4 regions of the Streptomyces sp. NPDC048566 genome follow, and region 1 is predicted to be linked to each of the others. Evidence: riboswitches for the same ligand, from Rfam matches in the RefSeq annotation. Region 1 holds a riboswitch; each other region holds the start of a gene.
The links. A riboswitch is a leader RNA that binds a small molecule or an ion and turns the genes downstream of it on or off. The one in region 1 is predicted to bind cyclic di-AMP.
Positions count from the first base shown of each region.

Region 2: another riboswitch for cyclic di-AMP. It lies ahead of ACGFS9_RS01160 (NlpC/P60 family protein); the one in region 1 lies ahead of ACGFS9_RS17290 (NlpC/P60 family protein).
Region 3: another riboswitch for cyclic di-AMP. It lies ahead of ACGFS9_RS27545 (transglycosylase SLT domain-containing protein); the one in region 1 lies ahead of ACGFS9_RS17290 (NlpC/P60 family protein).
Region 4: another riboswitch for cyclic di-AMP. It lies ahead of ACGFS9_RS12365 (peptidoglycan DD-metalloendopeptidase family protein); the one in region 1 lies ahead of ACGFS9_RS17290 (NlpC/P60 family protein).

Region 1 is NZ_JBICWL010000009.1:189,267-196,487, reverse strand. Features, by position in the region: gene ACGFS9_RS17300 (M23 family metallopeptidase) at 1-637, shown strand, start outside; gene pcrA (DNA helicase PcrA) at 892-3,378, opposite strand; cyclic di-AMP (ydaO/yuaA leader) riboswitch at 3,716-3,888, shown strand; gene ACGFS9_RS17290 (NlpC/P60 family protein) at 3,896-5,083, shown strand; gene ACGFS9_RS17285 (tellurite resistance/C4-dicarboxylate transporter family protein) at 5,229-6,209, shown strand; gene ACGFS9_RS17280 (hypothetical protein) at 6,283-6,636, opposite strand; gene ACGFS9_RS17275 (NlpC/P60 family protein) at 7,139-7,221, shown strand, end outside.
Region 2 is NZ_JBICWL010000001.1:277,523-284,743, reverse strand. Features, by position in the region: gene ACGFS9_RS01175 (hypothetical protein) at 61-492, opposite strand; gene ACGFS9_RS01170 (PP2C family protein-serine/threonine phosphatase) at 985-2,163, shown strand; gene ACGFS9_RS01165 (hypothetical protein) at 2,329-2,646, shown strand; gene ACGFS9_RS01160 (NlpC/P60 family protein) at 2,706-4,118, opposite strand; cyclic di-AMP (ydaO/yuaA leader) riboswitch at 4,127-4,297, opposite strand; gene ACGFS9_RS01155 (hypothetical protein) at 4,782-5,003, shown strand; gene ACGFS9_RS01150 (alpha/beta hydrolase) at 5,031-5,759, opposite strand; gene ACGFS9_RS01145 (beta-glucanase) at 6,523-7,221, opposite strand.
Region 3 is NZ_JBICWL010000025.1:72,147-79,367, forward strand. Features, by position in the region: gene ACGFS9_RS27530 (ATP-grasp domain-containing protein) at 1-993, shown strand, start outside; gene ACGFS9_RS27535 (FAD-dependent oxidoreductase) at 1,021-2,244, shown strand; gene ACGFS9_RS27540 (HAD family hydrolase) at 2,628-3,449, shown strand; gene ACGFS9_RS27545 (transglycosylase SLT domain-containing protein) at 3,651-4,367, opposite strand; cyclic di-AMP (ydaO/yuaA leader) riboswitch at 4,372-4,566, opposite strand; gene ACGFS9_RS27550 (polyprenyl synthetase family protein) at 6,496-7,221, shown strand, end outside.
Region 4 is NZ_JBICWL010000005.1:375,365-382,585, reverse strand. Features, by position in the region: gene dxs (1-deoxy-D-xylulose-5-phosphate synthase) at 1-429, shown strand, start outside; gene ACGFS9_RS12385 (aspartate aminotransferase family protein) at 426-1,826, shown strand; gene ACGFS9_RS12380 (helix-turn-helix domain-containing protein) at 1,888-2,562, shown strand; gene ACGFS9_RS12375 (DUF6126 family protein) at 2,559-2,708, shown strand; gene ACGFS9_RS12370 (tyrosine-protein phosphatase) at 2,758-3,555, opposite strand; cyclic di-AMP (ydaO/yuaA leader) riboswitch at 4,742-4,899, shown strand; gene ACGFS9_RS12365 (peptidoglycan DD-metalloendopeptidase family protein) at 4,904-5,824, shown strand; gene ACGFS9_RS12360 (SGNH/GDSL hydrolase family protein) at 6,088-6,873, shown strand; gene ACGFS9_RS12355 (TetR/AcrR family transcriptional regulator) at 7,040-7,221, opposite strand, start outside.

The sequences.
Region 1 (7,221 bases):
GGGCGGTACCGGCGGGGACAACACCAAGGACACGGCGGCCAGCGCCTCGGACACCGCCTCGGTCAAGCCGTCGACCGCGAACAACAAGCTGGACACCCAGTTGCAGAGCCTGTCCGCGGGCGCGGACGACTTCGCCGACCGGGCGAGCCGCACGCAGGAGCGCATCGACCTGAAGGCGCAGCAGGTCCTGGAGAAGAAGAAGGCGGCGGAGGAGGCGGCCCGCAAGGAGCGGCTGCGTCCGAAGTTCGCCCTTCCCGTGGCGCAGCGGGGGCTCAGCGCCTACTTCGGCCAGGCGGGCATCAACTGGATGTCGGTGCACACCGGCATCGACTTCCCCGTGTCGTACGGAACGCCGGTGATGTCCGCGACCGACGGGACCGTCCGGACGCAGTGGAACAGCGCCTACGGCAACATGATGATCGTGACCGCGAAGGACGGGACGGAGACGTGGTACTGCCACCTCTCCACGTACAAGGTGTCCTCCGGTACCACCGTGAAGGCCGGTGACCAGATCGCCTTCTCCGGGAACTCCGGCAACTCCACCGGCCCGCACCTGCACTTCGAGGTCCGCCCGGCCGGCGGTGCGGCGATCGACCCGCTGCCGTGGCTGCGCAGCCACGGGCTGGACCCCACGTAACCCGGCGCGCGGCTCGCCGCACGGTCGTCTCCGCGGCCCGGCCCCCCGGCGTCTGCCCGGACGGCCTGTTGACGCCGTGCCTCCCGGCCCGTGATTCCGCCGGCCGCCTTCCGTCCCCCTGAGCCGTCGTCCGCGGCGCGCGCGGGCGCCGCGGCCGGGCCGGTCGTGCGGCGGCCGGGCCGGAGGCGCGTCTCACCGGCGCGGGCGGTCCGGATCGCGCACCGCGGTCCGGACCCCGTGTCGGGCCGGCCGGACTACAGCTTCTCCACCGGCGCGTACCGCAGCAGGAGCCGCTTCGGCTTCGGTTCGCCGAAGTCGACGGTCGCCTCCGCGTTGGCCCCGGTGCCCTTCACGCCGACGACCGTGCCGAGGCCGAACTGGTCGTGCGTGACGCGGTCGCCGACGGCCAGCGAGACGACCGGCTTCTCGGTGGCCACGCGCCGGGTGGCGAACCCCGACGCGCCCGAGGCCGCGGACCGCGCGCGCGAGGACGACAGGGAGGCGGCGATGCCGGAGACCGGTCCCGCGGGCTGGGAGGAGACGGCGCCGGTGCGCTTCCAGTCGAGGTGCGTCGCCGGGATCTCCTCCAGGAACCGGGAGGGCGGGTTGTACGAGGGCTGCCCCCACGCGCTGCGCATCGAGGACCGGGTGAGATAGAGCCGCTCCCGCGCGCGGGTGATGCCGACGTAGGCCAGGCGGCGCTCCTCCTCCAGCTCCTTGACCTGCCCGAGGGCGCGCATGTGCGGGAAGACGCCGTCCTCCATGCCGGTGAGGAACACCACGGGGAACTCCAGTCCCTTGGCGGTGTGCAGGGTCATCAGGGTGATGACGCCGTTGCCGTCCTCCTCGTCGGGGATCTGGTCGGAGTCGGCGACGAGCGCGACCCGCTCCAGGAACGCGGAGAGTCCGGCCGGGGTCTCGTCCTCGCCGGTCTCCTGCTCGAACTCCAGCGCCACCGCGGCGAGTTCCTGGAGGTTCTCGATCCGGGTCTCGTCCTGCGGGTCGGTCGACGCCTGCAACTCGGCGAGGTAGCCGGTGCGTTCGAGGACGGCCTCCAGGACGGTGGCCGGGCCGGCGCCGGACTCGACGACGGTGCGGAGGTCCTCCATCAGCGTGTTGAAGCGCCGGACCGCGTTCGTCGAGCGGGCGGCCATGCCGTAGGCCTCGTCGACCCGGCGCAGGGCCTGCGCGAAGCTGATCTTCTCGCGCTGCGAGAGGGCGTCGATCATCGCCTCGGCGCGGTCGCCGATGCCGCGCTTGGGCACGTTCAGGATGCGGCGCAGCGGGACGGAGTCCTCCGGGTTGGACAGCACCCGCAGGTAGGCGAGGACGTCCCGGACCTCCTTGCGCTCGTAGAAGCGGACACCGCCGACGACCTTGTAGGGCAGGCCGACGCGGATGAAGACCTCCTCGAAGACGCGGGACTGGGCGTTCGTCCGGTAGAAGACCGCGACGTCGCCCGCCTTGGCCTCGCCCGCGTCGGTGAGGCGGTCTATCTCGTCGGCGACGAACTGCGCCTCGTCGTGCTCGGTGTCCGCGACGTAGCCGGTGATGTTCGATCCGGCGCCCGCGTTCGTCCACAGGTTCTTGGGGCGGCGGGACTCGTTGCGCTCGATGACCGCGTTGGCGGCGGTCAGGATCGTCTGCGTGGAGCGGTAGTTCTGCTCCAGCAGGATGGTCGTCGCGTTCGGGTAGTCCTCCTCGAACTGGAGGATGTTGCGGATGGTCGCACCGCGGAAGGCGTAGATCGACTGGTCGGCGTCGCCCACGACGCACAGTTCGGCGGGCGGCACGTCGAACTCGCTGGGCGGTACGTCGACGGGGTGCTCCGAGGTGCCGACCAGCTCGCGCACGAGCGCGTACTGCGCGTGGTTGGTGTCCTGGTACTCGTCGACCAGGACGTGCCGGAAGCGGCGGCGGTAGTGCTCGGCGACGTCCGGGAAGGCGCGCAGCATGTTGACCGTGGTCATGATCAGGTCGTCGAAGTCGAGCGCGTTGGCCTCGCGCAGACGCGACTGGTACATCGCGTACGCCTGGGCGAGGGTCTTCTCGAAGCCGTCGGCGGCCTGGGCGGCGAAGTCCTCCTCGTCGATCAGCTCGTTCTTCAGGTTCGAGATCTTGGCGCTGAACGACTTCGGCGGGAAGCGCTTGGGGTCGAGATCGAGATCACGGCAGACCAGCGCCATCAGCCGCTTGGAGTCGGCGGCGTCGTAGATCGAGAAGGAGGAGGTGAAGCCGAGGTGCTTGCTCTCGCGGCGCAGGATGCGGACGCAGGCGCTGTGGAAGGTCATCACCCACATGGCGTTCGCCCGCGGGCCCACGAGCTGCTCGACGCGCTCCTTCATCTCGCCCGCGGCCTTGTTCGTGAAGGTGATCGCGAGGATCTGGCCGGGGTGGACCCGGCGCTCGCCGAGCAGGTGGGCGATCCGGTGGGTGAGCACGCGGGTCTTGCCGGAACCCGCGCCCGCCACGATGAGCAGCGGGGAGCCGGAGTGGACGACGGCCGCGCGCTGGTTCTCGTTCAGCCCGTCGAGCAGGGCCGCCGGGTCCACCGCGGGCCGGGCGGCGCCGTCGCGGTAGTACGCGTCGCGGCTCGGCGGCACGTCGAACCGGCCGCCGAACAGGTCGTCCGCGACCGGCTCCGGCGCGTGCTCGTCCTCGGGCGGCGGCGGGTGCTCGTCCTCGTGGGCCGCGGAGGGCTTGAGGTCCGCCAGGAAGCTGTCGTCAAAGAGGCTGCTCATCGCTCTCCGAGTCTAGGCCGCCCCACCGACACACCGCGGCCACCCCGGGAACCCGGCGGGGACGCGGGCGCGCACACGTGACCGGAGGGTGACGGAACGTGCACGTCGCGGGCGGTGCGGCGGGCTCCCGGCGGGGGCCGCGGCGGCCACCGGACCGGACCCGGTCCACCACCCCGAACCGGGTGATACCGCCCGAGTCGGTCGGGTACGGCGCCTCGTGGGGCCAAGGTCACGAAAATGTATCGGGCATATCGCACTCCAACCTTCACACGGACCACACGAGTTGGCTAGCGTGCTGCCAGGCCGCCCGACCGCGACCGGCGAACGTCGCCGGGCCGAGCGGCCTCCGCCGAGTTCGGCCCGCCCGGTGGGCGGCCGGAGCCGGGGACCCACCGACCTGGGGTGAATCGGTCCGTCCGCCGCGAGGGGGCCGCGACCGTAGGGCAAACCTTCCGGAACCACCCGCCCGAACCCGACAGCTAACCCGGTAGGCGGATGACGGAAGGAGTCGCCTCTCTTGGCGTCGCACCGCAAGCCGCGTCCCTCGGGCACGCGCATGGCAGGCATACGGACCCCGGCCCTCGCGACGGCGGCCCTCACCTCCGTGGCCCTGCTCTCCCAGACGGCCAACGCCGCTCCCTCGGCGGAGCCGCGGCCGAGCATCGAAGAGGTCGAGAAGAAGGTCAACGACCTCTACCACCAGGCCGAGACGGCCACCGACAAGTACAACGCCAACCGGGAGAAGACGGCCAAGCAGCGCAAGCGCGTCGACGCCCTCCTGGACGACGTGGCCGAGCGCACCGACAAGCTCAACTCCGCGCGCAAGGAGCTGGGGTCCTTCGCCGCCGCGCAGTACCGCACCGGCGCGTCCACGCCCGGCACCGCGACCCTGCTGCTCGCCGACGACCCGCAGGACTACTTCGACCAGACGCAGCTGATGAGCCGCCTGACGACGCGTCAGAAGGCGTCCGTCGACGACTACATCACCGAGCAGGCGGCCACCGCGAAGAAGCGGACGGAGGCGAGCGAGAGCCTCCGGTCGCTGACCACCTCGCAGACCGCGCTCAAGACGTCCAAGGCGACGGTGCAGAAGAAGCTGACCGCCGCCCGCGACCTGCTCTCGAAGCTGACCGCCGAGGAGAAGGCGCGGCTGGCGGCCATCGAGAAGAAGAAGCGGGAGCAGGCGGCGGCCAAGGCGGCGGAGCTGGCGCGGCAGCAGGCGGCGGCCGAGAAGGCGGCCGAGGACAAGGCGGCGGAGCAGGGCTCCTCGACCCCCACGGCCGACCCGTCCGGTTCGACGGGCTCCACCGGCTCGACCGGCTCGACCGCCACGGACCCCTCGTACACGACGAAGGCCGACAAGGCGCTGGCGTTCGCCCGCGCCCAGATCGGCAAGCCCTACGTGTGGGGGGCGACCGGTCCGGACTCCTACGACTGCTCGGGGCTGACCCAGGCGGCCTGGAAGGCCGCCGGCGTCTCCCTGCCCCGCGTCACCTACGACCAGGTGAACGCCGGCACGACGGTCTCCCTGTCCGCCGCGAAACCCGGCGACCTGGTCTTCTTCTACGGCGACATCAGCCACGTCGGGATCTACATCGGCAACGGCATGATGATCCACGCGCCGAAGCCGGGAGCCTACGTCCGCGAAGAGTCGATCTACTACGACGGCACCTCGGCGATCCACAGCGTGGTGCGGCCCGCCTGACGTCCGTCCACCGCCCCGCGGGGCCCCGCATGCGCGGGCCCCGCGGGAGCGCGCCGGCGGGGCGTGCGGGGCGGCGGATCGTCCGGCCCCGCGCGCCCCACCGGGAACCGGCTCCGGGGTCCCTAGCATCGGCCGCATGCCCGATATGCCGGATGCGTCCGACCGTTCCCCGCTCACCGTCCGATGGGCGCGCCGGGCACCCGCCGCCGGGTCCGCCGTCATGGCCACCGCCATCCTGTCGGTGGGCCTGTACCTGGCCGGCCGCGAGACCCTCTCCCGGATCGCGCTGGCCCTCGCCTCGGCCGCCTGGCTGGCGCTCGCCGCGGATTTCGCCCTGCTCCTGGTGCGGGACCGGCAGCGGTGGGCCCGGGACGCGGGCACACCGGCCGGGCTGACGGCCGTCGCGGCGACAACCGTGCTCGGCGTCCGGTTCTCGGCCCTGGGATGGCAGACCGTGGCCCAGGCCCTGCTCGCGCTCGCCGCCGTGCTCTGGCCGGTGCTGCTCGCGGCCGTCGTACGGCACTGGCGACGGCGCTCCACGGGCGCGGTGTTCCTGGTCTGCGTGGCCACGCAGGGGCTGTCGGTGCTGGGCTCGGCGGTCGCGTCGGCCGAGGGCTGGGACTGGCTGGCGCACGCGGCCATGGTGCTGTTCTGGCTCGGACTGGCCCTGTACGTGATCGCGTGCACGCGGTTCGACGCACGGGAGGTGACGCGGGGGGCCGGCGACCACTGGATCGCGGGCGGCGCGCTCGGCATCTCGGCGCTGGCGGGGTCCGCGCTGGTGGCCGCGCACGGGGTGAACCCCTACCTGTGGAACGACGACGACCAGGGGGCGCTGCGCGCGACCACGACGGTGCTGGTGACGCTCGCCCTGGCGGGGTTCTGCGTGCTGCTCGTCGCGGAGGCGGTCCGGCCGCGTCCGCGGTACGCCCTGGAGCGGTGGGGAACGGTCTTCCCGATGGGGATGACGGCGGTGGCCGCGCTCTCCGTCTCCGCCGCGCTCGGCGTCTCCTGGCTGAAGGGGCTCGGCGAGGTCCTGCTCTGGATCTCGGTGGCCGCGTGGGTGGTGGTCGCCGCCGGCGCGGTCCGGGACGCCCGGGGGCCGGACGCGGGCGCCGCGCGCTGACGCCGCCGCGGGACCGGGCACGCGCCGCTCCGGGCCGCCGGGCGGCGCGGCCGGGCCCCGGCGGACGGCGCGGTCAGGTCCAGAGGACGGCGATGAAGATGTTCGCGACGGTGAGCAGGCCCACCAGTGCGAAGAGGTTCCTGTCGACCTTCTCGTCGTCGCGCTTCACGTAGACCAGCCCGAGGATCACGATCAGCAGGGCCAGCTTCACGCCGATCTTGATGTTGTTCACCGTGTGGTCGTCGGCCTGGTTGAGGCCGACGAGGACGACACCGGTGACGAGCATGGTGAGCGCGCCGTGCAGCATCGCGGGGACGAAGCGGGCGGTGCCCCGGCCCATCGCCTTCATCTGGGTGAGGAAGCCGCCGAGGAGGGCGGCGATGCCGATGATGTGCAGGCCGACGAAGAGATGGATGAGTACGTCCATGGGGCCGGAGCCTAATCGGCCCCCCTCCCCGGCCCCTCACCGGGCCACCCTTCTCCCCTCCGCCTCCCCCGCCCGCGCCGTAAGCCACCGGGCCCACCCCCACCGGCCCGTCCGCACCCGCCCCACGGGCCGCCGGGCCCCTCGGCGTCCCACCGGCACCGGCCGTCAGCCATAGCACCCCGGCCACTCCGGTCGTCCCGGATGCGGCGCATCGGTCAGTGGGGCGGGTGAAGTCGGCCCCACCGGACGGATCTCCGGTCACGTCCGGTCATCCGCCGGTCCAGTGCCGACAGTTCCGTACATGGACTCACCGGCGCCGCACGCGCAGGTTTAGCGTCCTGCCCCAGGTGACCGGCGTCCCACACAACCGCCCTGGGCGGCCGGCCGGGCACCACCGCCGAGAAGGTCCGGCGGCGGCATGCTCCCCCTGTGCGAGCCGCCGCCGGACACGTCACCGCTCGACCGGCCCGCACGCCGGTCTCAGGGAAGGATGGGAGCCCTCGTGGCAGCGCATCGCAAGGCCAGGCAGCGTTCTCTCGGTGGAACCACGGCCCGCACGGCGGTCACCATCGCGCTGGCGGGCGC
Region 2 (7,221 bases), on a different contig from region 1:
GCCCGCAGCGCCTCCCGCGTCCCGGGCGGGCCGGTCCGGGCGGGAGCGGCCCGCTGCGCCTCACACATCGGTCGGCAGACCGCTGACCTCGGCGATGCCGCGCAGTTCCTCGTCCTGGCGGTGGCGCTCGCCGATGAAGTCCGCGATCTCCTTGCACCGCTCGGGATCGTCCGCCGTCCCCGAGTCCGTCACGACCCGCACGACGCCGATCTCCTCGGTCTCCAGCTCCACGATCCGGTTGTCCAGGCGGCCCGTCACGGCCACCGCGACCACCAGGGACGCCTCGTCCCGCACCTCCTGCGGGACGTCGTCGGGCTCCTCGCCGTCCAGATTCAGTTCGATCGATCCGACCCTCTCCTCCCTGATCGCCTCGAGTACGGGCTCGACCATGCGCAGCAAGAGCGCGTAGTCCGCCGGAGCCATGCGCAGGCGGAGCATTTCGAGGTACAGGTCGAGGGGCCGGTCATCCGGTGCCTGCTCTGATGCGTCCATGGAGCTTCGCCTTCCCCAATGTGGACGACATGATCGCGTCTCACCCCAGGATGCTGTGAATCGGCGCACACCGCCGGTCGAGATCGCCTCCCGGGAGGCCGTCGAGAGGGCTTGTGCCCAGCGTGCGCCCGGCGCAAGCCCCCTCGGGACGCATCCGCAGGACTCGGCCGTCCGGCGTCCGGGAGCCTCGGCCCCCTCGTGCGCGCCGGGCGCCGAGTCGCTCCCGGCCGTCCCGGCCGTCCCGGCGTGGCATCGGCCGGGGAAGCGCCGCCCGGTGCGGGCGGGCGGCCCCGCCGAGCGCTTGCACCGGGCACCGTCAGGTGGCCTGATGGAGGGACTGGTCCCCGGGTCCTGCCGCGGCCGGACGGTGGGACAGGGTCGGGTGCTCCGCCGAATCCACCGTGGGCACGACCGGGTCGCGGCGGGAGACGGGTGAATCAGGTGGCGGGAGCGGAGTTCGACTACGCGGACGTCTTCCGCGCGCTGCCCGGGATGGTCGCCCTGCTCACACCCGATCTGGTCTTCGTCGACGCCAACGACGAGTATCTGGGCTCCTCCGGCCGGTCGCGTGAGCAACTCGTCGGCCGGTACCTGTTCGACGTGTTCCCGGACCGGCCGGACGACCCCGCCTCCGACGGCGCACGCAACCTCGGGGCGTCGCTGCGCCGCGTGGTGGAGACCCGGGAGCGCGACGCGATGGCCCTCCAGCGCTACGACGTCGAGTCGCCGGAGCGGCCGGGGGTGTGGCACGAGCGGTACTGGAGTCCGGTGAACGTGCCGTTGCTCGGCGAGGACGGCTCGGTGATCCTCCTGGTCCACCGGGTGGAGGACGTCACCGAACTGATCCGGGCCCGGGGGCGACGCACGGACGTCGAGCGCGCCGGCGTCCTGGAGGCGGACCTGTTCACCCGCGCCCGGGAACTGCAGGAGATCAACGAGCGGCTGCGCAAGGCGCACGCCCGGGAGCGGTCGGTGGCGCTCGCGCTCCAGGACGCGCTGCTGCCGGCCGCTCAGTACACGGGCCCGCACCGGGCGGCCGTGCGCTACCGGCCGGCCACCGGGGCGCTCAACGTGTGTGGGGACTGGTACGACCTGGTGGACCTCGCCGACGGGCGGATGGCGATCGCGGTGGGGGACGTGGTGGGCCACGGGCTGTCCGCCGCGTGTGTCATGGGCCAGTTGCGCAGCGCCCTCAGCGCGGCGTGCCGGGCCTCGCGCGGTCCCGCCCGCGCCCTGGAGGTGCTGGGTCTGTACGCGCGTTCCGTCCCCGGCGCGGAGTCCACCACCGCGGTGGCCGTCGCCGTGGACTGGCGGACGCGTACGGTCACCTACAGCAGTGCGGGGCACCTCCCGCCGCTGCTGCTCCGCGGCGACGGGCGGGTGGAGTTCCTCGACCGGGCCACCGATCCACCGCTGGGCGCCCGGCCGGAACACGTGGCCCGCCCCGAGGCGGGCACCGGCTTCCGGGTGGGCGACACGCTGGTGCTCTACACGGACGGGCTGGTCGAACGGCGCCGGGAGGACATCGACGTCGGCATCGGACGACTCGCCGCAGCGGTGTCCGCTCACCGGGGCGACGATCCCGAGGCACTCGCCGACGCCCTGCTGACCGAACTCCTGCCGCCCGGCGGGGCCACCGACGACACGGCCCTGGTGATCCTGCGGCTGTGAGCCGTCGGGTCGCAAACAGCCGGCTCCGCGTGTCCGGCCGGGCGTTCGGAGCCGGGTGTTCCGGCGCGAAGAAGACGCGGGTGACCGTCACAATGCGGGGTATACGGGCGATCACATCGCCGACCGCACCTCAAGGCCCGCGGGGCACGCACGCTAGGAGTTCCTGTGACCACCTACGTCATCACCGTTCCCGGGACGTTCGTCCACGGCGTCTCGGAGGCCTCCCGCGCAGACGTCGAGCGCAGGCTGCGCCCTCAGGACCCGCAGAACACGGACCTGGGCGAGACCGAGGAACTGAGCCTGCTCACCGTCGACGAGAACCACACGTTCTCCGTCCGTCTGGAGGTCGAGGCCGCCGACCGGCGCACCGCCGAGGCGGAGGCCGTCCGGCTCGTGTCCGGTGCCCTGCGCGAGAGCGGCCTCTCCGAGAACGACGCCCCGCTGGGCCCGGCCGCCGTCACGGGGATCGACAGCGATTTCTGAGCGGACGGCAGGACGGCGCGGCCGGCGGCGGAGTGCTCCGTGGCCGGCCGCGCCGTTCGTCAGACCGGGCGGACGACGCGGTGGACGGCGGCCGGGCCGGTCCACTGCACCGGCTCCTCGGTGATCCGGCCGCCGGGGCTGGGCGCGTGCACCATCACGCCGTCGCCCGTGCACAGGCCCACGTGGCTCAGATCCTCGTGGAGGAAGACCAGGTCTCCCGGCAGCATGGCCTCCGGCGCGATCTCCGGCCCGATCCCCGACTGGTCCTGGATCGTCCGAGGCAGCAGCACACCGGCGCTCCGCCAGGCGGCCCGTGTGAGCCCCGGGGAATCGTACGAACCGGGTCCCGACGCTCCCCGGACACACGGCCTGCCGAGCTGGGCCCGGGCGAAGGCCACGGCCTCCGCGGCCCGGGTGTCGTAGCCGGTGACCGGCGGTGCCGCGAGGACCGCGGTACCGCCGGTGTCGAACCCGGCGTCCGGGCCGGCCGGCCAGGGAGCGCCCGGCGCGGGCCGTTCGGCGGCCGCGGGCCACACCGGACGCGGGTCCGCGTACGGCGCCGCGGCCGGGTCCGACCAGGGGACGGTCGTCGACCAGGGCTCGAACGGGATGCCCGGCTCCGGGGCGCCCTGCACCGGCGCGCGTCCCGTGTCCGCGGCGGGCCACGGGAAGCCGTCGGCCGAGACCGGGGCGACGGGCGCGGCCGGCAGGGACCCGGTCTCCCACGGCGCGAAGCCGGCCGACGGGGCCTCCAGAGCGGCCGGAGCGGATTCCGCCGCCGGGTACGCCACCGGCAGGGCGGCGTCGGGCCGCGCGGCGTGCCGGCTCAGCATCTCGCGCGCGGCCACCAGTTGGCGCCGGGCACGGTCCTTGCGGAACCGTGGGGAGGACGGGTCCCCGGACTCGGGCCGGGCCGGCCCGGGAGTGGGCCAGGGCGTGCCGCCGGTGTCGGGTGCGGTGAGGGCGGCCTCGGCCGCCGGTGCGGACGCGGGGGCCGCGGTCAGTTCGAGAAGGGGGCGGGCGGTGAGCTCCGCGCCGGGGGCGGGGGCCGGCTCGGCGCCGGGTCCGGCCGTCAACTCCGCCACCGGACGGGGACCTTGCCCCAGCTGCGCGGCCGGGAGTTCCGCGGGGAGTGCCGCATCCCGCGCCGTCCGGGGGGGCGCGGGATGCGGCAGCGGCTCCCGGCTTGCGGGAAGCACCGCCGCGACGGTGGGCCCGAGCCGGGACCGCGCGCCGTCGAACCACTGGCGCATCAGGTCCTCCCGGGCCGGATCGGCGGCAGCGGGCTCCGCCGCGGCGGGCCGTGGGTCGGCGGGCCCGCGGGCGGCGGAGCGGCGCTCGACCCGGCGGGAACGGGCCGCAAGCGCCCGGGTCGCGTTGAAGTTCCCGGTGTCGTCCTCGGCCCGGTCGTAGAGGGATGCGAGCCGCCTGCGGACTTCTTCGCCGCTGGGCTGGGTGCGTTCCGGCGCCATGGGGTTGGCACTCCTTCCGTCATCCGCCTACCGGGTTAGCTGTCGGGTTCGGGCGGACGGCTGTGGAAGGTGTGCCCTACGGCCGCTGCCCGTGCGGCAGCCGGCCGATTCACCCCGGGTTCGGTGGGTCCCCGGCTCCGGCCGCCGCGGGGACGGGCCGAACTCGGCGGAGGCCGCACCGCCCGGCGTGCTGTCGCCGGAGGGAATCGGACGGCCGGACGTCAACTTAGCCAAGTTGTGCACCCCGTGTGAAGATCCACGTCCCAGATGTCCGATACGTTTTCGTGACCTTCATCGCATCGCCGCGCTGCGCGACGTCGGGGGCACGGTCGGTCGGCGAACCGGCCTGCGACACGGGCGGGTTCGACGGAGCGACTTCCGGGGCGAGGCCCCGGGGCGCCGGCGAGGACCGGTCCGCCCACCCGGCGGCGCGGCCACCCGCCGGGAGCGTGCGGCTCGCCCGCCCTGGTCCGCGGGGACGCCGCAGGTGCGCACAGAACTGGCGTTCCCTGACAGCTTGTTCGGCATCGGCGGCTGTCGATGGCCGGGCTCTGACCGGATTTGGCCGACCTGGCCGGATCTCCTCCTCGGCCGCGCGTCCGCCCTACCGTCGACAGGGCAGAGGCCCGCCGGCGGCCACGAGAGCGAGTCGAGGATTCCCCCGTGCACGATGCACCGATCTACGCCCAGTTGGTCGCCGAACGCGGTGACATACCGACACTCGTACGGAGCGAAGCCCGGCGGCTGCAGCGCGACTTCGAGTGGATCCTCAGCTGGGATCCGTCCACGGGGGGACTGCCCGGTTCCGCACCGCGCACACCGGCGGGCACACGCCGGCCCTTCTCCCCGGGCCCCGATCCGGCCGACCGACTCGACTCGGCGTAGGACCGGTCCCCCGGTGCGAACCGGGGCTCAGAGCACACCCGGGCGGCCGTCCGGCCCCGCCGCGGGCAGGACGCCGTCCGCGCCGTCGGCGCCCGGCAGCAGCGCGGCCACCGCGGACGCCGTGACCCGGTGCCAGGTCCGGGCACGCCGCAGCATCGCGTGGTCGCCCCCCGCGACCCGCACGGCGCGTGCCGTGGAGCCCTCCCCCGCCGCCCGTCGGACCAGGGCGAAGGACGCCGCCGCGTCGGTGATGCGGTCCCGGTCCCCGTGCAGCACCACCAGGCGCGTGTCGCGCAGGTGGGCGACCGGCTCGCCTTCGGGGCACCAGGGTGCCAGGGCGACCACCGAGCGGACCTGCGGCGCCGCCGCGGCGCGCAGCGCCGCACGGCCGCCCATCGAGTGACCGACGAGCACGACCGGCACCTCGCCGACCATTTCGGTGAGTTCGGCGAGTGCGCGGTGCACGTCGGCGAGCGGGTCGGCGGCGCTTCCGTTCCAGCCGCGGACGCGGTAGCGCACCTCGGCGACCACGACGCCGGGGTCCGGCACGGACCGCAGGACGGAGCGGACGAACGGCCGCATGCGGAGCCGGGAGACGTGCCAGGGCCGCGACGGGGCCAGGCTGTCGGCCCGTCCGCCGTGCAGGATCAGCACCGCGGCCCGCGCCGGTCCCTCCTCCCCGCCGGGCATCCGGTGCGGCGCCAGCGCCGTGAGGCCCCGGGCCGTCCCGGGCCGCGTTCCCTCGCGGTCGGACATCCTCGCGGAGCCTCGCATGGCACCTCTTCACCGTCGGGGCGCCTGGACGCCGCTGCCTCGTCCGCCGACGACGGTCGCCGGACACCGGATATCCGTAGCCCGATCGCCCGCGGTTTGGTCACGCCTCCGCGGCGTGCCACGGCCGCTTGGCCGTGCCGTGGCGCAGGGACCGGGGCCCGCTCCGCCTTCCCGGTCGCCGCGCCTGTCACCGGTCGTGCGACGGCCACCGCGCCCATCATCGTCGATCACCCGAGGGCGCGCAGCAGTGCCCGTGTCGAGCCACGGCCTCGCCTGCTCGGTTCCCGGCCCGCGGCGCCGTCCGAACGGCTCGGCCGGTGGCGCGTCCCGCACGGCTCCCGCCGGCCGGAAGCGCCCGCGGGACGGGGCGAGGGGAACGGGTCGTCGGGTCGGCCGGGCGCGGGCGGGGCGGCCGGTGCCGCTCGGCTCAGTCCGCCGGTCCGGGGCGGGTTCCGTATCCGCTGCGCCACTCCTGGTAGGCCCGCCACAGGCGTTCGGCGCGCGGACAGCGGCCCGATTCCCGCTGGCAGACCCGGCAGTCTCCGACATGGCCGATGTAGGCGGCTTCGGGAGTCTCTCGACCCGGTTGCGGATTCGTCATGGCCCTCGGCACCCCTCGGCGCGACGCGCCCCGAGCGCGACGTCGCTACTGATGCCGTACTTCCGTTCGCCGGGCCCCGGCGGATGCACCCGGAGCCGGCCGATCGTGTTCCGGGCGGCCCCGTCGCCCGGAACACGATCCGCATCAGTCGAGCAGGCCGACGTCCTGCGCCATCGCGGCCCACTCCTCCGGCGACGGTCTGCGCACCACCAGAGTGTCGACGGCGAAGTCCATCGCGCAGACGTCCGGATCGGGCGGCGGGTGGTAACGCCCCGCGCACACCGACAGGTTGACGATGAGATAGGCCTCCCAGTGCCTGCCCACCCCGCGCCGGTCGGCGAACGCCCGGACGCCGTTCACCCACCACACCACGCGGTGCGGGCCGAACTCGACCACGAGGTCCACCCAGGCCCCGGGCCGCACCGACCCGTCGTGGTGGTAGTGGTGGGAGTCGCGGACGTGGTTGGAGAGTTCGAGCAGGTCGGGATTGTCGGGGTGGTACTCGAAGACGTCGATCTCCTGACCGCCGTCCCGCCACGTCCAGATCGCCGGCCACGCGCCGCGGGCGTCGGGCAGGCGCACCCGGGCCTCCAGCACGTCTCCGGACCGGACCATGAAGCCGTCCTCGCTGCCCTCGGTGGTGAGCAGTCCCGCGTTCCACAGGCCGTCGGGGCGCCGGGTGGCGCGGAAGACGCCCGTGCGGGAATAGGAGGGGTCGTCGGTGAGGTGGTCGAGTTTGTCGTCCCGCGGGTTGACGGGACCACCGTCGGGATAGGCCCACGAACGGCCCGCCACCCACTGACGGGTGGAGGTGAAATCCGCGGTGAAGACGACATCGGACAC
Region 3 (7,221 bases), on a different contig from region 1:
GGCCGGCCGACGGTGCTGGTCCCGACCGACGAGGAGGCCGCGGTCCTGATCGCGGAGCACCAGGAGGAGTTGGCGGGCCGCTTCCTCTTCCCGCGGGTGGAGGCCGGGCTGCCGCGGCGGCTCGCCAGCAAGCAGGGGCTGCACGAGCTGTGCGCGGAGCACGGCGTCCCGAGCCCCGCCGCCGCGTTCCCCGAGTCGTACGACGAGATCGAGGCGTTCGCCGAGAAGGCGCTCTTCCCGCTCGTCGCCAAGAACCGGGAGGCGTTCGTGCGGCGCAGCCGGCCCGCGGTGAACGGGACGACGCGGATCGCGACCCGCGAGGGGCTGCTGGCCCTCGCCCGGGACTGGGGGCCGCGGCCCGGTGTGATCCTCCAGGAGTACCTGCCGAGGGAGGAGGCGGAGGACTGGATCGTGCACGCCTGCTTCGACGCGGACTCGACGCCGCTGTCGATGTTCACCGGCGTGAAGGTCCGCTCGTGGCCGCCGCACGCGGGCATGACGGCGCACGCGTACGTCGTCGACAACCCGGAACTCGCGGACATCGCCGCGCGGTTCGTCCAGCGGATCGGCTTCACCGGCGTCATCGACCTCGACCTGCGGTTCGACCGCCGGGACGGCCGGTACAAGCTGCTCGACTTCAACCCGCGCATGGGCGCCCAGTTCCGCCTCTTCGAGAGCGAGTCGGGGATCGACGTCGTCCGTGCGCTGCACCTGCATCTGACCGGCCGCCGGGTTCCGGAGGGGGAACAGCGCACCGGGCACCGGTACGTCGTGGAGAACATCGACCTGCCGGCCCTGCTCGCCTACCGGCGCAGCGGCTACACGACACCGCACGCGCCGGCCCGGGCGAGCGGTACGGAGCTGGCCTGGCTCGCGGGTGACGACCTGCGGCCGTTCTTCACGATGCTCGCGCGCCTGGTCCGGCCGGGCGCGCGCCATCTCCACCAGCTGTGGCGGACCAGCCGCCGCGGCGGCGGTTCCACCACGAAGTAGGCGTCGTACGTCCTGGGGAGGGACTTCGTGAACCATCCGGTAGCAGTCATCGGCGCGGGGCCGTTCGGGCTGTCCACCGCCGCCCATCTGCGGGCGCGGGGCATTCCGGTGCGGGTCTTCGGCGAACCCATGGTCAGCTGGCGCGACCACATGCCCGAGGGGATGCTCCTGAAGTCGACCCCGGCCGCGTCGAGCATCGACGCCCCGCAGCGGGGGCACACCCTCGGCGACTACTGCGCTGCCGCGGGGACGCGGCCGCTCGCCACGGACGAGGACATCATTCCCGTCGAGACGTTCATCGGCTACGGGCAGTGGTTCCAGGAGCGGCTCGTGCCCGGTCTGGAGCAGGTCCGGGTCGTCTCGGTCGACCGCGGGAGCGGCCGGGGCTCCCCGGGCGGCCCGGACGGTTTCGTCCTCAAGCTCGACTCGGGGGAGTCCTTCACGGCGCGGGCGGTCGTCGTGGCCACCGGGCTGTCCGGGCTGGCGTATCTGCCCGCCGCGCTGGCCGAGGCGGCGGCGGACGGGCCGACGCCCTCGGGACCCCTGTCGCACAGCTCGCAGCACCACGACCTGAGCCGGTTCGCCGGCAAGGACCTGATCGTCGTCGGCGCGGGCCAGTCCGCGCTGGAGACGGCGGTGCTGGCGGCGGAGGCGGGCGCGCGGGTGACGGTGGTGTCCCGGGGGCGGGGAGCGGTGGACTTCGGCGCGCCGCCGTGGGACCAGCCGAAGCTGCGCCCGGAGTCGCCGTTCGGGCGGGCCTGGTCGCTGTGGGCCCTCAGCCACCACGCGCAGCCCTACCGCCATCTGCCCGCCGGGGCACGGCACTACCTGGTCCGCCGGGTGCTCGGACCGCTCGGCGCCTGGTGGCTGCGGGACCGCTTCGAGGGCAGGGTCGCCGTCCGCGAGGTGCGGCGGATCGTCCGGGCGGGAGCCGCGGAGGGCAAGCCCGTCCTCACGGTGCAGACCCACGGCGGCCGGCTGGACGACCTGTCCGCCGACCACGTCGTGGCGGCGACCGGATACCGCGTGGACATCGCCGCGATGGACTTCCTCGGGGACGGGCTGCGGACCGCGCTGGCCGTCAGCCGCGGCACTCCGCGGCTGGGCGCCGGATACCGCTCGTCGGTTCCCGGCCTGTACTTCACCGGCCTGCCCGCGGCGTCCTCGTACGGTCCGGTCATGCGGTTCGTGTGCGGCACCCGGTTCGCGTCGCCGCGTCTGGCCCGGCATCTGGCGGCCGCCCACGGGTGAGCGTCCGGTGGCCGGTCACCGGTGGACCCGGGACCGGCCGGGCGCGTGGACGTCCGTCGCCCGATCGGGCGACGGACGTTTCCGCCTGCCCGCCGGGGTGACCGCCCGCGTCCCCCCCCGGTCCCGGAACCGGCCGCCGGCACCCCGTCGTGTGCTGCCGCTCCGGTGGTTCGGGTGGGACGGGCGCGGGGGGAACGGCGGTGTTGAGCCGTTGTGATCGGTCCTGCACGGGAAAGTCCGACCGGACGGAAGCGGGCCGTGCGTGATCCCAACCGGTCGCAACGCGCCTGCCACCGTGCGGTGAACGGCGTTGCCGACGGGATACCGGACGTCGTCCGGTTCCGGCGGGGTCGACGGGTCCCGCGATCCGTATTCTTCGGATCATGGCCGCTCCGACTGCATATTCACTCATCGCCACTGACCTGGACGGAACGCTGCTCCGCGGCGACGACACGCTCTCCGACCGGTCGCGGGCCGCGTTGGCGAAAGTGACCGCGGCAGGTGCCCGGCACCTGGTGGTGACGGGCCGCCCCGCACCGCGGGTCAGGCCGCTGCTGGACGAACTCGGCGGCCGGGGACTGGCGGTGTGCGGGCAGGGCGCGCAGCTCTACGACGCCGGAACCGACCGGATGCTCTGGTCGGTCACGCTGGAACGGGAGTTGGCGGAGACGGCGCTCGGCAAGATCGAGGCGGAGGTCGGCCTGCTGTACGCGGCGGTGGACCAGGACGGCGTGGACGGGCTGACCCTCATCGAGCCGGGCTACGTCATGCCGCACCCGACGCTGCCCGCTGTGCGGGTGCGGAGCCGGGACGACCTGTGGGCGCAGCCGATCAGCAAGGTGCTGCTGCGCCATCCGTCGCTGTCCGACGACGAGTTGGCCTCGGCGGCGCGGGGAGTGGTCGGTTCGCTGGCGACGGTCACCATGTCGGGGCCCGGTACCGTCGAACTCCAGCCATGCGGAGTGACCAAGGCCACCGGTCTCGCGCTCGCCGCGGCCCGTCTCGGGCTGAGCCCGTCGGGGACGCTCGCGTTCGGGGACATGCCGAACGACATCCCGATGTTCGACTGGGCGGCACACGGGGTCGCGATGGCCAACGCGCATCCCGAACTGAAAGCGGTGGCCGACGAGGTGACGCTGTCCAACGAGGACGACGGCATCGCGGTGGTCCTGGAGCGGGTCTTCGGGTGCGGAGAGCGCTGCTGACCCGGGCCTCGGTACCGGCGCCGCCCGCCCCGCGGCCTCGGGAGGGTGCCCGCGCGGACCTCCCGGCGGGGCCCGGCGGGCCGGGCCCCCGGAGGGTGCCCGCGCGATCCGGAGGCGCCCCTCTCGTACGGCACCGCCGGCGGACCCGTGGGTGCCGCCGGCCGATGTCGTGGTGTGGGGGGAGAGGGTGCGCCGCGGGGATCAGTAGGCGCCGTTGACGTTGTCGATCGAGCCGTACTTCGCGGCGGCGTAGTTGCAGGCCGCCGTGATGTTGGCGACCGGGTCGTAGGGGTCCATCGAGGTGCCGGGCACGTGGTAGGCCAGGAACGTGGGGTCGATGACCTGGAGGAGCCCCTTGGAGGGGGTGCCCGCGACGGCGTTGGAGTCCCAGTTGTTGATGGCCTTCGGGTTGCCCGAGGACTCGCGCATCACGTTGCGGTGAATGCCGTCATAGGTGCCGGGGATGCCCGCCTTGCCCATGATGTCCAGGGACTCCTTGATCCAGCCGTCCAGGTTGTTCGCGTACGTGGTGGCGGACGCCTGGGTGGCCGTGGTCTTGGCGGTCGTCGTGGCCGCGGCCGACTTCAGGGTCTTGGTGCCGACCGTGAGCGTCAGGCCCGTGCGCAGGTGGCTCGGGTCGTTCCCGATGACCGCGCGGTTCGCCGTGTACAGCTTCTTCCAGCCGCCGCTCGACGGGTACTTCTTCGCGATCTTGGTCAGCGTGTCGCCGGCGACCACCTTGTAGGTGATGAGCTGGACGTTGGGGACGGCCGCGGTCTTGGCGGCCTGGGGGGTGGCGGCGTGGGCGCCGGTCGCGCTCACGAGCGGCAGGGCCAAGGCCAGGGCGCCCGTCCCCGCGGCGATCATTCCGCGGGTGACGATGTTCTTGCGGGCGGGGCGGTGCGTGCCTGCGGGCATGACGAATTGTCCTCTCCGACGCCTGCGAGGTGAGCTGTCGGGTTCGGGCGGGAGATGCCCGGCCGCGTTTCGGGCGCGGCTTCACCCCTAGCCGGTCCGGTCTTCCGGATCGGCGGCCTACCTGTGGTTCCCCCGCTCCTGCCGTGTGTGCGTGGGTGGATGGGTTCCGGGCGACGGCAGGATTCGGCGATCCGCCCGGGGTCGACGAGAACGTATGCGACTGCACATGTCGGGAACAAGGCCCGATGTGGCGTTGAAGATCGCTTTCGCCCTTTTGGGGGCGTGGCGAAACGTCCGTTTGCGCCGGAATTGAATCCTCAACTTGCCTTTGGTGAAGGGGTTCGTGGGTGGTGGGCCGAGGGTGATCCACTGGTCGGCGGGTGACTCAATTCACGCGTGCAACGGTCGCCAACGCGGCATGACGGGCAAGTCGGGCATTACGCCACCGCCGTTTGGCGTGCCGGGAGTTACGGGACGGTCACGGTGGCGCCCGCATGCCGGACAGGCCCTGCCGGGGTGCGTCACGCACGAGCGGACCGGCGGAGGCGCCGCAGGCCGGCCGGCCCGGCGAACGCCGCGCCGCGCGCGATGAGTTGACGGGGGTGGGGCGGAAGCGGCGCGGGCCGCCGGGCGAACGCCGTTGCGTGCGCGGCCGATTGGGCCCGGCGTCGGTCCGCCGGACCTCGGAGAAAGGAGGCGGCGTCAGGGGACGGGACGCCGTCGACTCAGCGGGGCGACGTTGTGCCCCGCCCCGATTCGACCCGACCCGCCTCGACCCGACCCGACCCGCATCGACCCGATCCGATGTGACCCGGCGCCGGGCTTGGCGCCGGGCCGACCCCGCGCGGGCGGTCAACCGGAGACGGGTGAAGCCTGCCGGGCGCCCCGTCCATGTGCCACGCCCCATCACCTCACGGGCGGGCACCGGGCCGGCGGTCCGGCCGCCGGGGCGGGCACGGCTGACCCCCGGGCGGGCCCGTGCCGAGGTCGGAACCGCCTGGAGGGGGTGCCCGTGCGTCACGGCGGTCGTCCGCCCGGCGGACCGCGACGACCGCCCCCGGCGGGGCGGGCGCGCGGGTGGCGCCCCGCGGCGCGGTCGGGCGGTCCCGATGGGATGCCGAACCGAACCGCCCGCGCGGCCGGTGGCCAGGGTCGGGGTGGCGGGCCGCTGGGCGACCGAGGTCCCGGCACGCGGAAGGGCCTCCGGTCGTGCCCCGCGCGACGTCCGGCGTGCCGTCCGCCGTGCCGTCCGCTGTGCCGAGACCGTGCAGGGCGGCCCCGGACGCGGGCGGGGGGCGGAGTCCGGCTTACCCAGGGGTGCCGGCGGCCGTGTGGTGGGGTCCGGCCGGTCGGCGGGTCGGGGAGGCGCCCCCGGAGCGTCGGAGCGTCGGGGTGGCTTGTCGGCCGCCGGGCGCCGCGTCCGGGCGAGCGGTCGGGCGCCGTCGGGGAGGGGTGGAGTGGGGCGAGGGCGTCCTGCGCGCGGCTCCACGGGGGAGGGCCGGACGGATGCCCGGGGGCTCGCCTCGGCGCACGGGACGCGTCGAACGGTGGTGCGGCAACCGGACCGGGTCGTGGGGGACGGCGGGCGGGAGGGAGGAGGCGCGGGGGCGGCGCGGCCGAGGTCGCGCGGGACGGCGTGGGGGAGGACGCGGGGGCGTGCGGGCGGCGGTTCCGTGCCCCTGGCGGAAAGCCGCGCCGGGGGAGCGGGACGGGTCGGGGGCGGGGTGATCGTCCGCGGGCCGGGCTCGGGGCCGGACGCGGACGAACCGGGGGCCACGCCCCTCTCTCCCGTGCGCCCCCGGCCCCGCAGGGCCCGGGGGCGGGGCGCCGGGCCGTCGGCGGAGCAGTAGGTGATCGTGAACATGTCGACGGCCGTCGGATACCGCCCGGACGGGAGGGGTACCCGCGGCATGCGGCGCACGGGCGGTTCCGTGTGTCTTACAGGTGTATTCCGGCGTACCTCCCGGCGGGGTCACGTCGGCCGGGGGACGGTGGGCGCTCGTGGTGATCGAAACGTGACCGGATACGCTGACTTGAGTGATGGCAGCGACACATCGACAAACCGTGTCATCGAAAGAATGATCGACCGAGTTCGCCATGTGATCGTCAGCAGACAGGAGAACCTCTCGTGACCGTCGTCGGGCCGTTCGGGCTGAGCGTGCGGGACCAGGCTCTCGAAGCCGATGTCCAGGCCGGATTGGCGGCTGTCGAGGAGGGTTTGCTCGAAGCCACCAAGAGCGGGGTCCCCTTCATCACGGAAGCCGCCCAGCACCTCGTGCGGGCCGGCGGGAAGCGGTTCCGGCCGCTCCTCGTGATGCTCGCCGCCCAGTTCGGTGATCCCTACGCGCCGGGTGTCGTGCCCTCGGCCGTGGTCGTCGAGCTGACGCACCTCGCCACGCTGTACCACGACGACGTGATGGACGAGGCCGACGTCAGGCGCGGCGTCGACAGCGCCAACGTCCGCTGGGGCAACTCGGTGGCCGTCCTCACCGGCGACTTCCTCTTCGCCCGCGCCTCCTACATCCTGGCCGACCTGGGTCCCGACGCCGTCCGCATCCAGGCCGAGGCGTTCGAGCGGCTGGTGACCGGCCAGATCCTGGAGACCGCCGGGCCGCGCGACGGGCGGGACCCGGTCGACCACTACCTGGACGTGCTGAGCGGCAAGACCGGCTCGCTGGTCGCCGTGGCCTGCCGCTTCGGGGCGATGATGTCGGGCGCCGACGAGACGGTCGTCGACGTGCTGACGCAGTACGGCGAGCGGCTCGGCGTCGCCTTCCAGCTCGCGGACGACGTCCTCGACATCGCGTCCGAGTCGCACGAGTCCGGCAAGACCCCGGGCACCGACCTGCGCGAG
Region 4 (7,221 bases), on a different contig from region 1:
GGCGTCATGGCGGGGGTCTGCCTCCAGGCCGCCGACCTGCTCGAAGCCCGCGGGATCGGCTGCACCGTCGTCGACCCGCGCTGGGTCAAGCCCGTCGACCCCGCGCTGCCCGCACTCGCCGCCGGGCACGCCCTGGTGGCGGTCGTGGAGGACAACAGCCGGCAGTCCGGCGTCGGCGCGGCCGTCGCGCTCGCGCTCGGCGACGCGGAGGTCGACGTGCCGGTACGGCGGTTCGGGATTCCCGAGCAGTTCCTCGCACACGCCAAGCGGTCCGAGGTGCTGGCCGACATCGGGCTCACCCCCGTGGAGATCGCCGGGCGCATCGGCGCCGCTCTGGCCGCCCGGGACGAACGGGCCCGGAAAGAGCCCCGGACACCGAAGGCCGCCGAACCGGCCCGGAACGAGTCCTCCAAGGAGAGCAAGGAATGAACGACCCGGTCCGCAAGGGGGAGTTCGACCTCGGCGCGCTGCTCGCCGAGCGCGGGGCCGAACGCTACGAACTGCACGCCAGGCATCTCAACCACCAGTTGCCGCGCATGCTGCACACCATCGGCTTCGACAAGGTCTACGAGCGGGCCGAGGGCGCCCACTTCTGGGACGCGGACGGCAACGACTACCTGGACATGCTCGCCGGGTTCGGGGTGATGGGCCTCGGCCGCCACCATCCCGTGGTCCGGCGGGCGCTGCACGACGTCCTCGACGCCTCGCTCGCCGACCTCACCCGCTTCGACTGCCAGCCGCTGCCCGGCCTGCTCGCGGAGCGACTGCTCGCCCACAGCCCGCACCTGGACCGGGTGTTCTTCGGCAACAGCGGCACCGAGGCGGTCGAGACCGCCCTGAAGTTCGCCCGCTTCGCCACCGGCAGGCCGCGGGTGCTGTACTGCACGCACGCCTTCCACGGTCTGACCACGGGCTCCCTCTCCGTGAACGGCGAGGACGGCTTCCGGGACGGCTTCGCACCGCTGCTGCCCGACACCGCCGTCCCGCTCGGCGACCTCGACGCCCTGGCCCGGGAGCTGAGGAAGGGCGACGTCGCCGCGCTCATCGTGGAGCCGATCCAGGGCAAGGGCGTGCACGAGGCACCGCCCGGATACCTGCGGGCCGCGCAGGAACTGCTGCACCGGCACAAGGCCCTGCTCATCGCCGACGAGGTGCAGACGGGGCTCGGCCGCACCGGCGACTTCTACGCCTACCAGCACGAGGAGGGCGTCGAACCGGACCTGGTGTGTGTGGCGAAGGCGCTGTCCGGCGGCTACGTGCCGGTCGGCGCGACCCTCGGCAGGGACTGGATCTTCAAGAAGGTCTACTCCTCGATGGACCGCGTCCTCGTCCACTCGGCGAGCTTCGGCTCCAACGCTCAGGCCATGGCGGCGGGGCTCGCGGTGCTCTCCGTCATGGAGAACGAGCAGATCGTCGCCGGAGCCCGGGTCACCGGCGACCTGCTCCGGTCCCGGCTCGCCGCACTGGTGGACCGCTACGAGCTGCTGAGCGACGTACGCGGCCGGGGCCTCATGATCGGCATCGAGTTCGGACGGCCCAGGTCGATCAAGCTCCGGAGCCGCTGGACCATGCTCCAGGCCGCACGCAAGGGACTGTTCGCACAGATGGTGGTCGTCCCGCTGCTCCAGCGCCACCGCATCCTCACCCAGGTCTCCGGGGACCATCTGGAGGTCATCAAGCTGATCCCGCCCCTCGTCGTCGACGAACAGGACGTCGACCGGTTCGTCGAGGCGTTCACCGCCGTCATGGACGACGCGCACAGCGGCGGCGGCCTGATGTGGGACTTCGGGAAGACCCTGGTCAAACAGGCGGTCGCCAACCGCTGAGCCTAATTGCCTCGGAGGCAAGAAAATTGCCTCCAGGGCAAGGATCGGGCTCAATGGAGGCATGAGTCCCGCCGACCCGAGGGCGGCCGACGAGCCGTCCGGCGACCCGCCCGACGATCCTTCCGGCCCGTCGTCCGCCGAACTGCACGCCGTGGCGCCGCAATTGCGCGCGCTGCGCCGCCGGGCCTCGCTCACACTGGAGGCCGCGGCCCGCGCCGCGGGGCTGTCCCCGGCCCACCTCTCCCGGCTGGAGACCGGCCGTCGCCAGCCCTCGCTGCCGATGCTGCTCGCCGTGGCCCGGGTCTACGGTACGACGGTCTCCGAACTGCTCGGCGAGACGGTCCCCGAGCGCGACGCCGTCGTGCGCGCGGCCGACATGGACCCGACGCCGGCCGGCGGCTGGACCTACTGGCAGGCCGGAGCCCCGGGGCGCGGCATGCAGGCCCTGCGCGTACACGTCCCCTACGGCTCCCAGGGGGACATCGTGCGGGTCCATCCCGGCGAGGAGTGGCTGTACGTCGTCGAGGGGCGGCTCCGGCTGCGGCTCGGCGACACGGTGCACGTCCTCGCCCCTGGCGACAGCGCGCACTTCGACTCGCTGACCCCGCACCGGATCGCCGCCGCCGAGCGGACCGGTGCCGCCTTCCTGTTCGTCCACACGCTCTTGCAGAGCCCGACCGCCGCGCTGTGCCTCGGCCCGGCGGCGGGCCGCCCCGACCCGGGAGGGACGTCATGACCGAACCCACCGAACCGCGCGAGCGGTCCATGGAGGAGAAGTTCCCGCGCGCCCTGTGGGTGCGGCTGATCATCTACGTCGCCGTCGGCCACCTCTTCGCGGCCTTCGTCTACCTGCTGTTCACCCTGGGCGCCCGCAACCAGTAGCGGCGGGCACCCCGCGCGGGCACGCGGGGTGCGGACCCGCGCGGGCGCTTCAGTCCAGCAGACGCTCGCGCAGCCGGTCGCGCAGCGCTGGGGTCAGCCCCAGCCCCCGCTCCAGGTACGGGTCGACCCCGCCCCAGGTCTCCTCGATGGTCTCGAACGCGGCCGACAGGTACTCGGCACGTGCGTCGAAGAGCGGGCCGAGCAGCTCCATGATCTCGGGGGAGTAGGCCGAGGCGGCGGAGCCGCTGCGCCGCACCTTGTAGCGCCGGTGCGTGGCGTTCGACTCCAGGTAGTCGGCGACGATCGCGTCGCGCTCGACGCCGATGGCGAGCAGGGTGACCGCGATCGAGAGGCCCGCGCGGTCCTTGCCCGCCGCGCAGTGCATCAGCACGGGCACGCTGTCCTCCGCCATCGACAGCAGCACCCGGGAGTGCTCCGCGGTGCGCTCCCGGACGATGGTGCGGTAGGAGCCGACCATGCGGTCCGCTGCCTTGCCGTCGCCGAGTATCGCGCGCAGCTGGTCGAGGTCGCCGTCCCGCACCATCTTCCAGAACTCGCTGCCGTCCGCCGGGTCGCTCAGCGGGAGGTTCACGTTCCGCACGCCGGGCAGCTCCACGTCCGGGCCCTCCAGCTTCTGGTCCGCGGCGTTGCGGAAGTCGAAGATCGTGTGCAGGCCGAGCGTGGCGAGGAAGGCGGTGTCCTGCTCCGTCGCGTGCGCGAGATGGCCGCTGCGGAACAGCCGCCCCGGGCGCACCCGCCTGCCGTCCGTGGTGGGCAGGCCGCCCACGTCGCGGAAGTTGCGCACGCCGGCCAGCTCGGGCTCGGTCGACGGGACCTGCTGCGTCACGGGGGCTCCTCATCGTCGGCCGCCCGCCGACCGGCCGGACCCGGCGGCGCCCGGCGGCTGCTGTCTTCGGTCGCCTTCCCGACGATACGACATGGGTTCCTGAGGCAATGAGTTGTCCACAGGCGTTGCCTCCCCGCGCTCCCGCGCCGATGACGTCGATCCCTGCTCGCGCCTGCCCGCATCGGTGGGGGACGGACGGTCGAGACCGGCGCGGACGGCCGGACCCGGCGGCTCACCGGCACGACGAGCGGTCGCGCGCTCCGGCGGTGGCGGCCGGATCGACCTCGGGGTGCCGGCCCGCACCGACCGGGATGTGGACCTCCCGCAGCACCGATCCGCTCGGCCGGCTCGCCATCGACCCGCTCGCCATCCAGCACGGCTTCGGCCGGGTGCACCGGCCCGGATCACGGCGGCCCGGGTCACGGGCAACCCGATCACCCTGCCCGACGGCCGGGCCGGTTCCCCGCGCCTCCGCTTCGTGAGCGCCACGGCGGAGGTGCCGGGCGTCGGTACCGGGCGTCGGTGGCGGCCTCATCCGACGGAGCGAGGCCGAGCCGGCGCGGGAGCGGGAGTGGGGTGCGCTCCACAGGGAGATCAGGCCCGTCGTGCAGCAGGCGACCTCTACAGGCTGCGCGGCCCGGAGAGCGGACTCGGTGGCGTGCGGGAGGCGCCGCGGCGAGGCCGTGGTCCTCGCCGGGGCTCCGGAAGAGAGCCGGGGCGAGCGGCCCGCCCCGCTCCGGCTGCGCGGACTCGACGGGCGGGGATCTGCGAACAGGTCGAAACGGGCGAAATGTGCAGCGATGTGCCGCTGTGTCTTTACGGATTGTCCGTCGGTCCGTGCGGCGACCTCGACGCGATGGTGATCCGACTGCGCCACATCCGGCCCTTCTGTCCCTTTTGTATCCTTCATTCCAACTGGCCCTGGAATGGGGCGGCATGGGGTGCGCCGCGTGAGCAGGGTCATATTCGTGACGATGCGTTGCCGAGCGCCCATTCCAACGGGCCTTTGAATACGGGCTTCTTGAATGTCCGGAAAGATCGTCTTTCCACGGAGTGTGACCGCGAATTCCGCATGGATCAAGAAAGGGAGGCGTGGGAAATCCGCACCCAGTTGTCCGCGCGCTCCCCTCTCGCCTACGTTCTGCCTCAATCCGGACGGACGCCCAATCCTGCCGCCGCCCGGAATTCCGCACACTCACCCGTACACGGCAGGAGCGGGGGACCCACAGGTTCCGCGCCTGGTCCGGATTCCGGAACAGGCTAGGGGTACAGCCGCGCAGCAGCGCGGCCGGGCATCTCCAGCCCGCACCCGACAGCTCACCTCGCAGGCGCCGGAGAGGAATTCGCCATGCCCGCGAAGGGTAAGCACCGCCGTCCCAAGTCCCTGCGACTCACCCGCACGATCGCCGCGGCCGGCACCGGTGGCGCCGCACTCGCGCTGCCGCTGCTGGGAGCCACCGGCGCCCACGCCGCGACCCCCGCCGCCGCGCAGCACACGCAGAAGGCCGCCGCCGTCGCGCCGGCCGCCGCCAAGGCCGCCGCGCCGAGGACGTACGCGGTGAAGGCCGGAGACTACCTCGCCAAGATCGCCGGCGAGCAGCACGTCTCCGGGGGCTGGAAGAAGCTCTACGCCGACAACCGCTCCGCCATCGGCGGCGACCCGTCCCTGATCCACCCGGGCCTGAAGCTCTCGCTCGGTGCGAAGGCCGCCGCCCCGAAGGCCGCTGCTCCTAAGGCCGCCGCCCCGAAGGCCGCTGCTCCTAAGGCCGCCGCGCCGAAGACCGCGCAGGCCAAGCCCTCCGCCGCGAAGGCGGACACGGCCGGTACCGCCGCCAAGGCCGCCTCCACCAGCACCGGTTCGGGCTACACGCTCCCCGTGGCCGGCGCCACCATCGGCACCAACTACCACGTGGCGGGCAGCATGTGGTCCAGCGGCTACCACACCGGCACGGACTTCGTCGTCCCGACCGGCACGACCATCAAGTCCATCGCCGCGGGCACCGTCGTCTCCGCCGGCTGGGGCGGCGCCTACGGCAACCAGGTCGTCATCCAGCACGCCGACGGCCGGTACTCCCAGTACGCCCACATGTCGTCCCTGTCGGTCTCGGCGGGGCAGAGCGTGACCGAGGGCCAGCAGATCGGCCTCTCCGGCGCGACGGGCAACGTCACGGGACCGCACCTGCACTTCGAGATCCGCACCACGCCCGACTACGGCTCGGACATCGACCCGGTCGCGTATCTGCGCTCGCACGGCGTCGCCCTCGGCTGACCCGTGCTCCCGGTGACCTGCTCCTGACGGCAGGACCGCCTCCGAAGGCCGGACCCCACGATCCCCGGGGTCCGGCCTTCGGTGTGTCCGCCCGCGCGGCGGACGTCAACAGCCCCGGCGGAGGCTCTATTCCGCGATCGGCCACCTGGGGACGCGTGGTCTATCTCACCGGCCGTCAACCCCTCCCTACGGTCGCGTAGCTCACATCCCGCGGTGAATCATGGGCCGATGTGGCAGACCATTCGAAGAGTGACGGCAGATCAGTGATCGGGTCGTACGTCGCGGTGGGGGACAGCTTCACCGAGGGCGTCGGCGACCTCGGACCCGACGGCGCCTTCGTCGGCTGGGCGGACCGCTTCGCGGTCCTGCTCGCGGACCGGCGGCCCGAGGGCGACTTCGCGTACACCAACCTCGCGGTGCGCGGGAAACTGCTCGACCAGATCGTCGAGACGCAACTCGTGCGCGCCAAGGAGATCGGCCCGGACCTGGTCTCGTTCTGTGCGGGCGGCAACGACATCATCCGGCCCGGTACCGATCCCGACGACGTCGCGGAGCGCTTCGAGCGCGCGGTCGCCGACCTCACCTCGGCCGTCGGCACGGTGATGGTGACCACCGGTTTCGACACCCGTGGCGTGCCCGTGCTCCGGCATCTGCGGGGCAAGATCGCCACCTACAACGGCCACGTGCGGGCCATCGCGGACCGCTACGGCTGCCCCGTCCTCGACCTGTGGTCCCTCAGGACCGTCCAGGACCGCCGGGCCTGGGAGGGCGACCGGCTGCACCTGTCGCCGGAGGGGCACACCCGGGTGGCGCTGCGGGCCGGGCAGATCCTCGGCCTGGAGGTGCCGGCCGACCCGGACCAGCCCTGGCCGCCCCAGCCGCCGCGCGGCACCCTGGAGGTGCGCCGCGACAACATCCACTGGGCCCGCGAGTACCTGGTCCCGTGGATCGGCCGCCGGCTGCGCGGCGAGTCCTCCGGAGACCACGTCTCCGCCAAGGGCGCGCTCTCCCCGGACGACATCAAGACGCGCATCGCGTCGGTGGCCTGACCGGGCACCGGCGGGCGGCGCCCCGGGTCCGCGGACCCGGGGCCGGCCGCCGCGGGCGGTGCCGGCCGGGCCGCGGGCACGTGGGCGCGGGTGCGGCGCACCCGCTCCGGGTGGCGGGGGCCGACGTCCGCGGGCGGCCCGGCCGGTGACGGGGTGCGGCGGCCGATCAGCGCGGGCTCGACACCGACTCGACGCGATCCAGGCACAGTTCGCGCGCCAGCGCCTCGTCCGCCCACTGCTGGGTGCGGGCCCGCGACACGGTGCCTCCGTAGGCGGTCATCTGGACGGCCAGGCCGTCGAGCAGGGCGGTGAGGCGCAGTGCGGCGCCGGTCGGATCGGGGCACCGGA